One region of the Streptomyces sp. NBC_00820 genome, then DNA from elsewhere that is predicted to be linked to it. Evidence: riboswitches for the same ligand, from Rfam matches in the RefSeq annotation. Region 1 holds a riboswitch; the other holds the start of a gene.

Region 1 (7,436 bases):
CCCACCAGTTCCCGATGGGCGTGCCGCTGCACCCCGACCAGCGGGCCGCCGTCGTGGACTGGGCGCGCCGGACGGGCGGGCTGGTCCTGGAGGACGACTACGACGGCGAGTTCCGCTACGACCGCCAGCCCGTCGGCGCGCTCCAGGGCCTCGACCCCGACCGGGTCGTCTACCTCGGTACCGCCAGCAAGTCCCTCGCCCCCGGACTCCGGCTGGGCTGGATGGCGCTGCCCCCGTCCCTGCTGGAGGAGGCGGTCGCGGCCAAGGGCGCGATCGACAGCTGCGGGGTGCTGGACCAGCTGACGCTGGCCGAGTTCCTCACCTCCGGCGCCTACGACCGGCACGTCCGCTCCGCCCGGCTGCGCTACCGGCGCCGCCGCGACGCCCTCGCCGCCGCCGTCGCCGGCCGCGCGCCCGACGCCCCCCGCATCGAGGTGACCGGGATCGCCGCCGGTCTGCACGCGGTGCTGCGGCTGCCTCCCGGCACCGAACGGTCCGTCGTCCAGGCCGCGGCCTGGCAGGGGCTGGCCCTGCACGGCCTGTCCTTCCACCGGCACCCGGAGGCCGTCGCCCCACTCCTGGACGCCCTGGTGGTGGGGTACGGCACCCCGCCGGACAGCGGATGGGCGGGGGCGCTGGAGGCGCTGTGCAGGGCACTGCCGTGACCGGTCACGGGCCGGCCCTGTCCCGGGCGCGGGGGAGCGGACCCGAGGGCGCCCGGCCCCGGAGGTTTTCGCACAGAGGGCGCCGGGGGGTTGGCGCCCGAGCGGCCCTGCGCTACAGTGGATCTTGAACAGGCCGCCGGAACTCCCGGAGTCTGGACACGCGTTGGTGGTCCAAGGAAAGACGCCCCGCTTCCTGCGGGGAAATGCAGGTGCAAGGCCTGCCCGGCGCTCAAGAAGACGAACCCCGCCTCCTCAAACGGAGCCGGGGTTCGTCGCGTCGGGGCCCCGGCCGCTCCCGGCGAGGCGCCCGCCCGGAGGGCACGGGCGCCGTCGCTCACCGTGCCGCGGAGGCGGGGGCCGGTGTGTTCGTCCCGGCCGGAGCCTCCCCGAAACGGGCCAGGGCCAGCGCGCCCGCCACCGCCACCGCGAAGCCCAGCACCGCCGCCCAGGCCAGCCCCTCCCGGGTGCGGTCGCCGAGCCAGACCACGCCGGCCACCGCCGGGCCGATCGTCTCGCCGATCACCATGCCGGCCGTCGCCGTGGTCACGGAGCCGCGCTGGAGGGCCGAGGTCAGCAGGAGGAACGCGCAACCACCACCGAGCAGCAGACCGTAGACCGCCGGGTCGGTGAGCAGGGCGACGGGGTCGAGCGAGTCGATGAGCCTGACCGCCACCTCCACCACGCCGAAGCCGAACCCCGCACCGAGCCCCAGCAGCAGGGCGCGGGCCCTGCCGGACAGCCGGCGCCCCACCGCGCCCAGCAGCAGCACCCCGGCAGCGGCCGCGGGCATCGCGTACGGCAGCCACCCCGGTCCGCTCCGGTCGCCCTCCGTGCCCGAGGCCAGCCCGAGCAGCGCGAGCCCCGCGCACACCACGCCGACCGCCGCCCACTCCAGCCCGCTCAGCCGGACCCGCAGCAGCCGCGCGGCCACCACCGCCGTCACCGCCAGGCTGGCCGCGAGCGCCGCGCCCACCGCGTAGATCGGCACCGAGCGCAGCGCGGCGATCTGGAGCAGGAAGCCGAGCCCGTCCAGCGCCAGCCCGGCGAGATACCGCCACTGCCGCACGGCCCGCAGCAGCAGCGCCGCCTCACCGACCGCTGCCTCGCCGACCGCTGCCTCGCCCGCCGCCGCCTCGGCGCCCTGCGGCGAGCCCGCCGCCCGCGCGGCCATCGCCTGCAACACCGTCGCGGTACCGAAGCAGACCGCCGCCCCGAGGGCGCACACCATTCCAAACAGCACGAAGCGACTCTAGGGTCTTTCTTCCGGATCAGGCCGGCTCCGGTCTGCGGTGCCTTCTGGCCGACCCGAGCGGGGTCTGGTGCGTGCAGCTGCAAGGCGGAGGAGGGAGTCGACGCGGCGCGATGGGGGTCCCTCCCTGCTCGAGCGAAGCCGAGAGCTTGGGGGAGAGTGACGACAACGCCGCTGGGGGTACCCCCTGCTCGCAGAGCTTGGGGGAGTGCGTGCCAGGCCCCGCGACCCCGGCAAGATCCGGAAGAGAGGCCCTAGGCGAGCGGGCGAATCTGGGGTCTCCCGCACAGCAGTTCTCACCCTTCTCTAGGCTGGGGGCCGAGAACACGCAGCCGACGGGGGAGACAGCATGGCGAACGCACGCCGACAATTCCGGTCCACCACGGTCGTCCTCGGCGGAATGGGCCTCCTTGCCGCCGCCCTGACCGCCTGCTCGTCCGAGCCGGACAAGCGCTGTGTCGACCGGGGCAGCTACAACCTCACCAAGGGCTACAAGGTCGTCTCCGACAAGAACTGCAAGTCGGCGAAGTCCGCGGTGAACGGCGCCTGGTACTACAACGGAAAGAAGAAGGGCTCCTGGATCGACGGGGGCTCCTTCGTCAAGCCGTCCAAGGGCAGCTCGGGCCGTTCGAGCCGCTACTCCGACGACGACAGCGACAGCCACCGCACCGGCGTCCACCGTGGCGGCTTCGGCGGCGGCCACGGCAGCTCCGGCGGCTGACCGACCGGGAGCGCCACATGGAACGCCGCACCATCACACCCCGCCCCGACTGGCAGCGCACCGTCGAGGAACAGGGACTCGTCTACCCCCTCACCCGGCACCCCGACGACGTCCTGCGCCCGTACTGGGACGAGAGCGCCTACTACGTCTTCTCGCTGGAGGAGGTCGAGGCGCTGGAGGAGGCCGTCGAGGAACTGCACGCGATGTGCCTGGCCGCGGCCGGGCACATCGTGGAGCGCGGACGCCTCGCCGACCTCGGCATCACCGACCCGCGCGTCGCCCGCGCCGTCACCGAGGCCTGGCACCGCCGGGACGAACTCCCCTCCGTCTACGGCCGTTTCGACCTGCGCTACGACGGCACCGGCCCGGCCAAGCTCCTGGAGTACAACGCCGACACCCCCACCTCGCTGGTCGAGGCGGCCTCCCCGCAGTGGTTCTGGATGGCGGACCGGTTCCCCGGCGCCGACCAGTGGAACTCCCTGCACGAACGCCTCGTCGACGCCTGGCGCAAGCAGGCCGCGCTCCTCCCGCCCGGCAGCCCCCTGCACTTCGCGCACTCCTCCGTCGACGAGCTGGGCGAGGACCTGATGACGGTCGCCTACCTCAAGGAGACCGCCGAGCAGGCCGGCCTCGACACCGACTGGATCTCCATGGAGGAGATCGGCTGGGACAGCCTCTCCGGCCGCTTCGTGGACAACCGGCTCCGCTTCATCCGGAGCATCTTCAAGCTCTACCCCTGGGAATGGCTCACCACCGACGACTTCGGCGGCCACGTCCTGGACACGCTCGACAACGGCGGCGGCACCGGCAGCACGCTGTGGATCGAGCCCGCCTGGAAGATGCTGCTGAGCAACAAGGCCCTGCTGGCGATCCTCTGGGAGCTGTACCCCGGCCACCCCCACCTCCTGCCCGCCTACCTGGACGGCCCGCGCGAGCTGGCCGACTCGACCGGGTACGTCGCCAAGCCCCTGCTCGGCCGGGAGGGCGCGGGCGTGACCGTGCACGAGCCGGGCGCTCCCGCGGTCCTACGGGACGACGAGCCCTGCTGCTACCAGGAGCTGGCCCCGCTGCCCGCCTTCGACGGCAACCACGTCGTCCTCGGCGCCTGGGTCGTCCAGGACGAGTCGGCGGGCCTCGGCATCCGCGAGTCCTCCGGCCTGATCACCGACACCTACGCCCGCTTCCTGCCCCACGTCATCCTCTGAGGCCGCCCGCCTCGCCCTCCGAGCCGCCCGTCATGCTCTGAGCCGCACGGGCGAACCTCCGAGGCCGCACGGGCGATCCTGCGAGGCCGCATGGGTAATCCTCCGAGGCCGCACGAGCGATCCTGCGAGGCCGCACGGGCGATTCTCCGAGGCCCCGGCTGCCCGCCGCCCGCATGGTGCCGTCCCCGCGTCCTTCGCCCGCATGGTGGACGACGGACGCGGGACGCCGCGGCGTGGCCGGTAGGCTGGCCACGGGCCGTGACTGGCGCGCTGGGATGGGACGGACCATCGGGGAGCGGCCCGAGTGGGAACGAGTGCCGTGCGCCTGGGCCGAACCGAGCACGCAGAACGCCACGTCCGGAGGTCCCCATGTCCGACCGCACCGCCGAGTCCGCCCCCCTGTCGATCGAGTCCACCGCCTTCCGTGCGGCCCTCGACGTCATCCGCGCCGTCGAGCCGCGCGTGGCCGACGCCATCGGCCAGGAGGTCCACGACCAGCGCGACATGCTCAAGCTGATCGCCTCCGAGAACTACGCCTCCCCGGCCACCCTGCTGGCGATGGGCAACTGGTTCAGCGACAAGTACGCCGAGGGCACCGTCGGCCGCCGCTTCTACGCCGGCTGCCGCAACGTCGACACCGTCGAGTCCCTCGCCGCCGAGCACGCCCGCGAACTGTTCGGCGCCCGGCACGCCTACGTCCAGCCGCACTCCGGCATCGACGCCAACCTCGTCGCCTTCTGGGCCGTCCTCGCCGACCGCGTCGAGGTCCCGTTCCTGGAGAAGACCGGCGTCCGCCAGGTCAACGAGCTCTCCGACGCCGACTGGGCCGAGCTGCGCCAGGCCTTCGGCAACCAGCGCATGCTCGGCATGTCCCTGGACGCCGGCGGCCACCTCACCCACGGCTTCCGGCCCAACATCAGCGGCAAGATGTTCGACCAGCGCTCCTACGGCACCGACCCGGCCACCGGTCTCATCGACTACGAGGCCCTGCGCGCCCAGGCCCGCGAGTTCAAGCCGCTGATCATCGTCGCCGGCTACTCCGCCTACCCCCGGCTGGTGAACTTCCGGATCATGCGGGAGATCGCCGACGAGGTCGGCGCCACACTCATGGTCGACATGGCCCACTTCGCCGGCCTGGTCGCAGGCAAGGTCCTCACCGGCGACTTCGACCCGGTCCCGCACGCCCAGATCGTCACCACGACGACCCACAAGTCCCTGCGTGGCCCGCGCGGCGGCATGGTCCTGTGCGACGACTCCCTCAAGGACCAGGTCGACCGCGGCTGCCCGATGGTCCTCGGCGGCCCGCTCCCGCACGTCATGGCCGCCAAGGCCGTCGCCCTCGCCGAGGCCCGGCAGCCCTCCTTCCAGGACTACGCCCAGCGGATCGTCGACAACTCCCGCGCCCTCGCCGATGGCCTGATGCGCCGCGGTGCCACCCTGGTCACCGGCGGCACCGACAACCACCTCAACCTGATCGACGTCGCCTCCTCCTACGGCCTCACCGGCCGCCAGGCCGAGTCCGCCCTGCTGGACTCGGGCATCGTCACCAACCGCAACGCCATCCCCGCCGACCCCAACGGCGCCTGGTACACCTCCGGCATCCGCATCGGCACCCCGGCCCTCACCACCCGCGGCCTCGGCACGGCCGAGATGGACGAGGTCGCCGGCCTCATCGACCGCGTTCTCACCACCACCGAGCCCGGCACCACCAAGTCGGGCGCTCCCTCCAAGGCCGCCCACGTCCTGGACCCGAAGATCTCCGACGAGATCTCCCGCCGGGCCACCGACCTCGTGGCCGCCTTCCCGCTCTACCCGGAGATCGACCTGGGCTGACGCCCCGGCAGGCGCTGCCGGCGCTCCCTGCGGGGGCGTCGGAGAGCCGCTCAGAGATCGATCAGCTTCTGCTGTCGCTCCTCCTGCCGCAGTCCGGCCGACGCCATGTGTACGGCGAAGGGTCGCAGCAGGAGGGCCAGCGCGGCCCCGACTGCCGCGCCCGGTATCGCCCACCACCAGCCGCTGCCGTCCGTGCCGCTCGTGTCGGTGGTGCCGGCGGCGGTGTCCCGCGTTACCCGTGTCCCCGTGGAGAGCGTAGGTGCGGAGGCCGCCGGCTCCTCGGTCGTCGTGCCCGGTGTCTCCGACTGCCAGGGCCCCGGGAAGGCCCCACTGAAGCCGCCCTCACGGGCCTTGCCCATCAGGCCCAGCTCCTTGAGCAGCGTGCGCAGTTGGTCGGGGTGTTCGGCGCGGTGCCAGTAGCCGTTCGGGGACTCGGCCGGGTGGGCAGCCGTGTGTATCCAGACGGCGTAGGGCTTGGACTTGAGGGGGAAGACCCGGTCTATCCGCCATGGGGACATGTCGTGCACCAGCCAGGTCACATTGATCTGGCGGGCCGAGGCCATGCCGGCCTCCATCGGCGGCTTGCGCACGCCCTTGTCCACCGGGCCCAGCAACCGCTGCAACTGCTCGTACCGCTGGTCCGAGAAGTACAGCGCGGTGGCTTTCTCGCTCTCGGGTGAGCCCACCAGCACGCTCGTCGGGCCACCGGCCACCGCGGAAGAGGCGCCCCACAGCAGCAGCGCGAGCAGCGCCGCCAACGCCCCTGTCAAGGCTGCCAGTTCACGAACCCTGCCTTTTGTCATCCGATCCCCCAAGCGTCGATTCCCGGCGGCCCCGAGCCGCGTGTCACTTCTGGTACACCGCCCGCCTCGCCGGGGTTCCCACCCGGCGCCCGCTATTTCGAGGACGTCTCCGGCCCCTCGGCGAGGGACTTCGCGATCTCCACAGCCTGGTTCCGTGACGCGACCCCCTCCAGCCGCAGCGTCACCGCGCCGCCCGGCGCTCCGCCGCTCGCGCGCATCCACAGCAGCGTCGGCCCGGCGGTCCGCGCTCTGCGGTCGAACCGGTGGCCGTCGTCGTCCACCAGCCAGAAGGTCAGCAGATGCGGTCGCGGGAACCAGAGGGCGTTGTCGGTCGTGCCGTCGTTGGGTTTTGCGCGCAGGGGCAGCCACTGCGGCGGCTCCCGGACGGTCTTGGTGAAGCCCGGGTCCAGCGACGCCGGGAACTCGTCCAGCCGGACCGTGTGATCCCGCTCGTGCCAGCACAGGCTCACCAGGAGGCGCCCGTGCGGCTCCGGGGTGACCGTCACCGCGTCCGGACGCCCGAGCGCACGCGGGACCAGCGGCTCGAAGCCGGCCCGCCGCGTCGCCTGCGCCAGGGACAGCGTGCGTCCGCAGCCGGGCACCTCGGCACCCGGGGAGGGCACCGTCTCCGGGTCGTAGCGCACCGCGACGCCGCCGAAGTCGAACCAGTCGAGGACCGCCGCCCGCACCGGGGGCGTGAGCGCGAGCGCCGCCAGCAGACCGCAGAGGACCGCCACCAGCGAACGGCTCCGCAGACGCGCCCAATGACGGACGGCGCTCAGCCGCTCGCGGGCTCTCGGCGCCTCGGCCGCCGGCACGGGCAGCTGCTCGGCCAGTATCTGCGCCAGCACCCGCTCGACCATCGTCTCGGCGCCCGCGGCCCCTGCGGGGTCCTCGGCGTCCTCGGCCATGCCGTCCCCGCCTGCCGTGCCGGTCTCCCGTCGGTTCAGCGTCCGCCCG
Region 2 (7,436 bases), 2.5 Mb from region 1:
GTCGGCAGCGGGCAGGCGGTGGAGTTCGACAAGAAGGACCTCAATCCCTTCCTCGCCACCGTCGGCCTGCGCGTCGACCCCGCCCCGCCCGGCTCGGGCGTGGAGTTCCGTCTGGAGGTGGAGCTGGGCTCCATGCCGTACGCCTTCTTCAAGGCCGTCGAGGAGACCGTCCGCGCGACCCTCGGCCAAGGGCTGCACGGCTGGGAGGTCACCGGCTGCGCGGTCACCATGACCCACTCGGGCTACTCACCCCGGCAGAGCCACGCCCACCAGGGCTTCGACAAGAGCATGTCCAGCACGGGGTACGACTTCCGTAGCCTGACCCCGCTGGTCCTCGTCGAGGCGCTGCGCCGGGCGGGCACCCTGGTGCACGAGCCGATGCACCGCTTCTCCCTCCGGGCCCCCGCCGACACGCTGGGCGCGCTGCTGCCCGTGCTGGCCCGGCTGGGCGCGGTGCCGGAGACCACCGGCACGCACGGGCGCGCCTGTGTGCTGGAGGGCGTCGTCCCCGCCGCCCGCGTCCACGAACTGGGGCAGCGGCTGCCCGGACCGACCCGGGGCGAGGGCGAGGTGGAGACCGCCTTCGACCACTACGCGCCGGTCACCCGGGGCCCGGTCCCCGAGCGACCGCGCACGGACCACAACCCGCTGAACCGGAAGGAGTACCTGCTCAATGTGACGCGCAGGGTCGGGGACTGAGCCGCCGGGTCCGGGAGTGTGCCCCGCACTCCCGGGCCGCCCCACACTGCCGGGCCGCGCTGCGCGCCGACCGGGCCCGCGCCCGAAAGCCCGTTCGACGCCGTGGTCGCCGCCGCCGCTCGACGCGCGCGAGAGTGCCGGAGCTGGTCTGCTGGATCGGGGGTGTTCCCTACCCGTCCCTGTTCTCCGGAGAGACGCATGAGTACCTATCGAGTCGCGCAGGTGACCGCCCCCGGCGGCACGTTCGAGCTGGTCGAGCGGGAGGTGCCGCGGCCGGGTCACGGCCAGGTCAGGATCGCCGTGGAGGCGTGCGGGATCTGCCACAGCGACGCCTTCTTCGTGGACGGGGCGCTGCCGGGCGTGACGTTCCCGGAGGTGGCCGGGCACGAGATCGCCGGGCGTGTCGAGGAGCTGGGCGAGGGGGTGGAGGACCGGGGCTGGCAGGTCGGCGACCGGGTGGCGGTCGGCTGGTTCGGCGGCAGCTGCGGCTACTGCACGCCCTGCCGGGACGGCGACTTCGTCGTGTGCGTGCGGCTGAAGGTGCCGGGCTGGGCCTACGACGGCGGCTTCGCGGAGAAGGTGATCGTCCCGCAGGACGCGCTTGCCAGGATCCCCGAAGGGCTGTCGGCGAGTGATGCCGGGCCCATGGCCTGCGCGGGTGTGACCACGTTCAACGGACTGCGCCGCAGCGTCGCGCGGGCCGGGGACCTGGTCGCCGTGCTCGGTATCGGCGGCCTCGGGCACCTCGGGGTGCAGTACGCGGCCGCGATGGGCTTCGAGACCGTCGCGATCGCGCGCGGTCCCGAGAAGGCCGACTTCGCCAAGAAGCTCGGCGCCCATCACTACATCGACAGCACCTCCGGCACTTCCGTCGCCGAGGCGCTGCAGGCCCTCGGCGGCGCGAAGGTCGTCCTGGCCACGGCCGGCAACGCCGAGGCCATGTCGGGCGCGGTGGACGGCCTGGCCCCCCGAGGGCAGCTCGTGGTGATCGGCGTGACCCCCGAACCGATGAAGATCGCCCCGGCCCAGCTGATCCTGGCCGGCCGCGAGGTCACCGGTCATCCGTCCGGCACCGCGCAGGAGGTGCAGGACACCATGGAGTTCAGCGCCCTGCACGGTATCCGCCCCATGACCGAGACCGTGCCCCTGGACCAGGTCGGGCCCGCCTACCAGAAGATGCTCTCCGGAAACGCCCGCTTCCGGATGGTGCTCACCATGAGCTGAGCCGGGGCCTGTTCGTCTCCCTGACCAGGAAGGACCGCATCGCGCTGGCACGCTACGGCATCAGGGCGGTCTCGTTCGTGCTCCGGGAGCGGTCCCCGGCCCTGCTGGAGAAGGCACTTCTGGGGGCGGGCCTGGGCTTCGAGGACGAGGAGGGTCCGCGCGAGCTCATGGTGGACGTCTGCCTGCACCACGTCGTGGCCACGATGCTCGGTATGCGGCCGGAGGCGCTGTTCACGCGGGTCGCGGGACGTCTGCCGGGGACCGAGGGGGCGCGGATCATCCGCGAGTTCGGGCCTCGCGACGACGTCACTCCGGCGGCGTTCGCGTGGACCATGGCCGACACCCCTGACGGTCCCGACTTCTTCCGGGGCTGAACACCTCAGCCGGACCTGGGAGTTGCCCCGACCCCGAGCCGGCCACCAGAGGCTCGAAGCAGCCGTGCGTGACCAGGGTGACGTCGTGCCCGGCACGGCCGAGCCGGTGCCCCAGTCCGGTATAGGGGGCCACATCGCCGCGTGACCCCGCCGTCATGATCGCAACCCGCATGACGGCAAGTATGGCGGCGAAGAGGCTCGCCGGGGCCCAACGAACCGGCCCCGGCACCGACTTCACGCCGGTCCGCGCCCGCGAGCGCACCCGTGGGCGCCGGTCACACCCCGAGCTGCCGGGCGGCCGCGTCGACGGTCTGCTCCAGCAGCGTGGCGATCGTCATCGGGCCGACACCGCCCGGCACCGGAGTGATCAACGAGGCCCGCTCCACGGCCGAGTCGAAGTCGACGTCGCCGACGTTGCCCGCGTTGTAGCCGGCGTCGATCACGACGGCGCCCGGCTTGATGTCCTGCCCGCGGATGAGGCGCGGCCTGCCCACGGCGGCCACCACGATGTCCGCCTCGCGCACGGCCGCCGACAGGTCACGGGTGCGCGAGTGGCAGTACGTCACGGTCGCGTCGCGGGCCAGCAGCAGCATGCCCACCGGCTTGCCGAGGATCGCGCTGCGGCCCACCACCACGGCGCGCTTCCCGGCCGGGTCGACGCCGTACTCGTCCAGCAGGCGCAGGATGCCGCCGGGCGTGCAGGACACGAAGCCCGGCAGGCCGAAGCTCATGGTGGCGAACGACGCGAACGTGACGCCGTCGACGTCCTTCTCCGGGGCGATCGCCTCGAACGCGGCCCGCTCGTCGACGTGGTCGCCCACCGGATGCTGGAGCAGGATGCCGTGCACGGCCGGATCGGCCGACAACTTCCGCAGGGTGCCGACGAGTTCGGCGGTGGTAGTGGTGGCGGGCAGGGCAACGTGACGGGACTCGATGCCGGCCTTCCGGCAGCGGTTCTGCTTCATCCGGACGTAGGTGACGGACGCCGGGTCCTCACCGACCAGCACCGTCGCCAGACAGGGCGCGACGCCCGTCCTCGCGGTGAGATCCGCGGCCTTCGCCGCCGTCTCCTCGACGATGCGACGGGCGGCGGCGGTGCCGTCCATGAGACGGGCCTGGGTCACCTGGGTCATCTGCGCGCTCCTGAGCTGGTCGACGTTCATCGCCCAGGCGCGCGGCATCAACCACGGACCGCTCCCCGGTGGTACTCCACCTCAGCGCCAGTCACGGCCCGCGTACAGCGTAACCGAGGACGGGGACGGCACTGCGAGTGCGTACGGGGAACGGCCTTTCGGGCGGGTACGGGGAGGGTGGCCGGCGGGCGCGCCCACCGCCCGCCCCACTCCTCCCCACCGCATGGGTGCGTTCGCCGGGGCTGGTACCCCCTCACCGCAGCCTGGAGCGCCTCCGTCGCGAGGCGCCCGGCAGCGGAGGGTGCGCGCGTGCCGCGCGCACGAGTGAGCGGAGGAGCGCGGCCGAGGCCCGCAGGACCTGCGCGGACGGCGGCCCCGGCTGCGGAGAGTACGGCGTACCGCCCCGCCCGAGCGAGGTCCTGGCCGAGAAGGTCCAGGTCAGCCGGGAGGTGACCTGGACCCTCGTGGCCCGCCTGCCTAGCCCTCGTCCCATGCCTGGATCAGGATCTGCTCGCCGATCTTGCCGTCGCGCAGCGTGATCATCGACTCGGAGAGGACCTTGGTGCCGTCCGCGTACTCGCAGGACTCGGTGAACGCGGCGTGGGTGCCCTCGATGACGCACTCTTCCAGGTGGTGGGTCATGTCGCGGCTGTAGACCTCGTCGAGCATCTCGGCTATCTCGCCCCGGCCGCGCACGATCTTGGGATGGCTCGGCTGGGCGTTGTGGTCGATGATGCGGATCTCGGCGTCGTCCGCGTAGAGGGACAGCAGGTTGTTGCCGGTGTCCCCTTCGATGCCCCTGCGCAGTGTCTCGATGTCGAAGGTGGAGCCTGTCGCGGTGCCCATGATGACCTCCTTCGGGCGCCCGCGGCCCTGGGGGAGCGGATTGCACGGGCCCCACCTTCGAGGCTCCTCCGCCCCGGCGGTCACGGCAAGCGCAGGCGCCACCCTCCGCCTCACGAGTGAGCGCGGCCCGGCGCCCGTGTCCGGCCGGGGGGCGCCGCCGTTGCTGAAGACATGATCTCAACACGACGTATCGTCGCCGCCGTCGGTCTGGCCGTCGGCGTCACGGGCCTCGCCGCACCGCTGGCGAACGCGGCCGACGCGGGCACCACGAACCCCCAGCAGATCAACCCGATGACCACGCTGGACACGCTGGCCGTCAGCGACATCCCCGCCGAACACCGCGCCGAGGTCCCGCGCGTCACCGACCAGATGCGTTCGCTGAACGACCTCGGCAGCGGACTGAACCGGCTCAACGAGCTGCACCAGCTCACCGACCTCGCCGCGCCCGTGACCGGTCTGCTCCCCGCGGTCGAGGCCTGACCCGGCACGCGGACCCGAGGGCCGTCCCCGCCCGGGGGCGGCCCTCGGCGCTGCCGGAAAGATCCACTGCCGTCGACGTGTCCGTGCCGCGACCCGTCCGGCGCGCGTAGGGTCGGCACCGCAGGTGATTCTTCTACGCAGAGGGGCCAGGTCATGGCGCAGGAAGTACGCGGCGTTGTCGCACCGGGGAAGGACGAGCCGGTACGGGTCGAGACGATCGTGATCCCGGATCCCGGGCCCGGGGAAGCCGTCGTGCAGATCCAGGCCTGCGGTGTCTGTCACACCGACCTGCACTACAAAGAGGGGGGAATCACCGACGAGTTCCCCTTCCTGCTCGGCCATGAGGCGGCCGGTGTCGTGGAGTCGGTCGGCGAGGGCGTCACCGATGTGGCGCCGGGTGACTTCGTCGTCCTCAACTGGCGTGCGGTGTGCGGCAACTGCCGTGCCTGTCTGCGGGGCCGCCCCTGGTACTGCTTCAACACCCACAATGCGAAGCAGAAGATGACCCTCGCCTCCACCGGGCAGGAACTCACCCCGGCCCTCGGGATCGGGGCGTTCGCCGAGAAGACGCTCGTCGCGGCCGGACAGTGCACGAAGGTGGACCCGGCCGTCTCCCCGGCCGTGGCCGGCCTGCTTGGCTGCGGTGTGATGGCCGGCCTCGGCGCGGCGATCAACACCGGCAACGTGGGCCGCGGCGACTCCGTCGCCGTCATCGGCTGCGGCGGTGTCGGGGACGCGGCCATCGCGGGGGCGAACCTCGCCGGCGCCGCGAAGATCATCGCTGTCGACATCGACGACCGGAAGCTGGAGAAGGCGCGCGCCCTGGGCGCCACCCACACCGTCAACTCCCGTGAGACCGACCCGGTCGAGGCGATCCGCGAGCTGACCGGCGGCTTCGGCGCCGACGTGGTGATCGACGCGGTCGGCCGCCCCGAGACGTACAAGCAGGCCTTCTACGCCCGCGACCTGGCCGGCACCGTCGTCCTCGTCGGCGTCCCCACCCCCGAGATGAAGCTCGAACTGCCGCTGCTGGACGTGTTCGGACGCGGCGGCGCCCTCAAGTCCTCCTGGTACGGCGACTGTCTGCCCTCGCGGGACTTCCCCATGCTCATCGACCTGCACCTGCAGGGCCGCCTGCCGCTCGACGCGTTCGTCTCCGAGACCATCGACATCAACGAGGTCGAGGCGGCGTTCGAGCGGATGCGGCAGGGCGACGTGCTCCGTTCGGTGGTGGTGCTGTGATGACCGCGCGCATCGAACGCCTCGTCACCTCCGGCCAGTTCACCCTCGACGGCGGTACCTGGGACGTCGACAACAACGTGTGGATCGTCGGCGACGACCACGAGGTGATCGTCATCGACGCCGCCCACGACGCCGAGGCCATCCTTCGCGCCGTGGGCGACCGCCGGGTCACCGCGATCGTGTGCACCCACGCCCACAACGACCACATCGACGCGGCCCCCGCCCTCGCCGACCTCACCGGCGCCACCATCTGGCTCCACCCCGACGACCTGCCGCTGTGGAAGCAGACCCACCCCGACCGCGACCCCGACGCCCATCTCGTCGACGGCCTGGTCCTCGAGGCCGCCGGCGCCGACCTGACCGTCCTGCACACCCCCGGGCACGCGCCCGGCGCGGTCTGCCTGTACGACCCCGGGCTCGGCGTCGTCTTCACCGGCGACACCCTCTTCCAGGGCGGCCCGGGCGCCACAGGACGGTCGTACTCGCACTTCCCGACGATCATCGACTCCGTCCGCGACCGGCTCCTCGACCTCCCCCCGGAGACCAAGGTGCTCACCGGCCACGGCGACTCCACGACCATCGGCGCCGAGGCTCCCCACCTGCAGGAATGGATCGACCGGGGGCACTGACCCGGAAGACCGGCACGAGAAGTCCGGCACAAGAAGACCGGCACAGAAGCCGGCGAAAAGGCGACAGGAGATGTCCGGCTTTCCCGTGAGAGTGGTCCGCGACAGGAGTCGTACCGCACAGGAGGCCGGACATGTCAGGACCGCTGCAGGGCAAGGTGGCGCTGGTCGCCGGAGGGACCCGGGGTGCCGGACGGGGCATCGCCGTGGAACTCGGCGCGGCCGGCGCCACCGTCTACGTGACCGGCCGCAGCACCCGCGCCCACCGCTCCGAGTACGACCGTCCGGAGACCATCGAGGACACCGCCGACCTCGTCACCCAGGCCGGCGGCCACGGCATCGCGGTGCCCGTCGACCATCTGGACAAGCCCGCCGTACGGGCCCTCGTGGACCGCATCGCGGAGGAGCAGGATCGCCTGGACGTCCTCGTCAACGACATCTGGGGCGGCGAGAAGCTCTTCGAGTGGGACGCGCCCGTGTGGGAGCACGACCTCGACAACGGGCTCCGGCTGCTCCGGCTCGCCGTCGAGACGCACGCCGTCACCAGCCACTTCGCACTGCCGCTCCTGCTGCGCCGGCCCGGCGGCCTGGTGGTGGAGGTCACCGACGGCACCGCCGACTACAACCGCGACACCTACCGCGTGAACCTCTTCTACGACCTGGCCAAGGCGTCCGTGCTGCGCATGGCCTTCGCGCTCGGCCACGAACTCGGCCCGCGCGGCGCGACCGCGGTCGCGCTGACCCCCGGCTGGCTGCGCTCCGAGATCATGCTCGACACCTTCGGCGTCCGCGAGGACAACTGGCGCGACGCC

What was found. Region 1 has a riboswitch for ZMP and ZTP ahead of OIB37_RS22555 (glycine hydroxymethyltransferase). Riboswitches for the same ligand answer to the same signal wherever they lie in the genome.
Region 2: another riboswitch for ZMP and ZTP. It lies ahead of OIB37_RS33380 (bifunctional 5,10-methylenetetrahydrofolate dehydrogenase/5,10-methenyltetrahydrofolate cyclohydrolase); the one in region 1 lies ahead of OIB37_RS22555 (glycine hydroxymethyltransferase).

The regions. Positions count from the first base shown of each region.
Region 1 is NZ_CP108882.1:4,972,028-4,979,463, forward strand. Features, by position in the region: gene pdxR (MocR-like pyridoxine biosynthesis transcription factor PdxR) at 1-665, shown strand, start outside; gene OIB37_RS22540 (hypothetical protein) at 1,000-1,893, opposite strand; gene OIB37_RS22545 (hypothetical protein) at 2,264-2,635, shown strand; gene OIB37_RS22550 (glutathionylspermidine synthase family protein) at 2,653-3,840, shown strand; ZMP/ZTP riboswitch at 4,089-4,178, shown strand; gene OIB37_RS22555 (glycine hydroxymethyltransferase) at 4,210-5,673, shown strand; gene OIB37_RS22560 (hypothetical protein) at 5,724-6,443, opposite strand; gene OIB37_RS22565 (hypothetical protein) at 6,569-7,436, opposite strand, start outside.
Region 2 is NZ_CP108882.1:7,484,045-7,491,480, forward strand. Features, by position in the region: gene OIB37_RS33360 (translation factor GTPase family protein) at 1-699, shown strand, start outside; gene OIB37_RS33365 (alcohol dehydrogenase) at 898-1,923, shown strand; gene OIB37_RS33370 (hypothetical protein) at 2,001-2,297, shown strand; partial or broken gene OIB37_RS33375 (glycosyltransferase) at 2,329-2,469, opposite strand; gene OIB37_RS33380 (bifunctional 5,10-methylenetetrahydrofolate dehydrogenase/5,10-methenyltetrahydrofolate cyclohydrolase) at 2,573-3,421, opposite strand; ZMP/ZTP riboswitch at 3,455-3,535, opposite strand; gene OIB37_RS33385 (nuclear transport factor 2 family protein) at 3,908-4,276, opposite strand; gene OIB37_RS33390 (hypothetical protein) at 4,448-4,756, shown strand; gene OIB37_RS33395 (S-(hydroxymethyl)mycothiol dehydrogenase) at 4,910-5,998, shown strand; gene OIB37_RS33400 (MBL fold metallo-hydrolase) at 5,998-6,627, shown strand; gene OIB37_RS33405 (SDR family oxidoreductase) at 6,759-7,436, shown strand, end outside.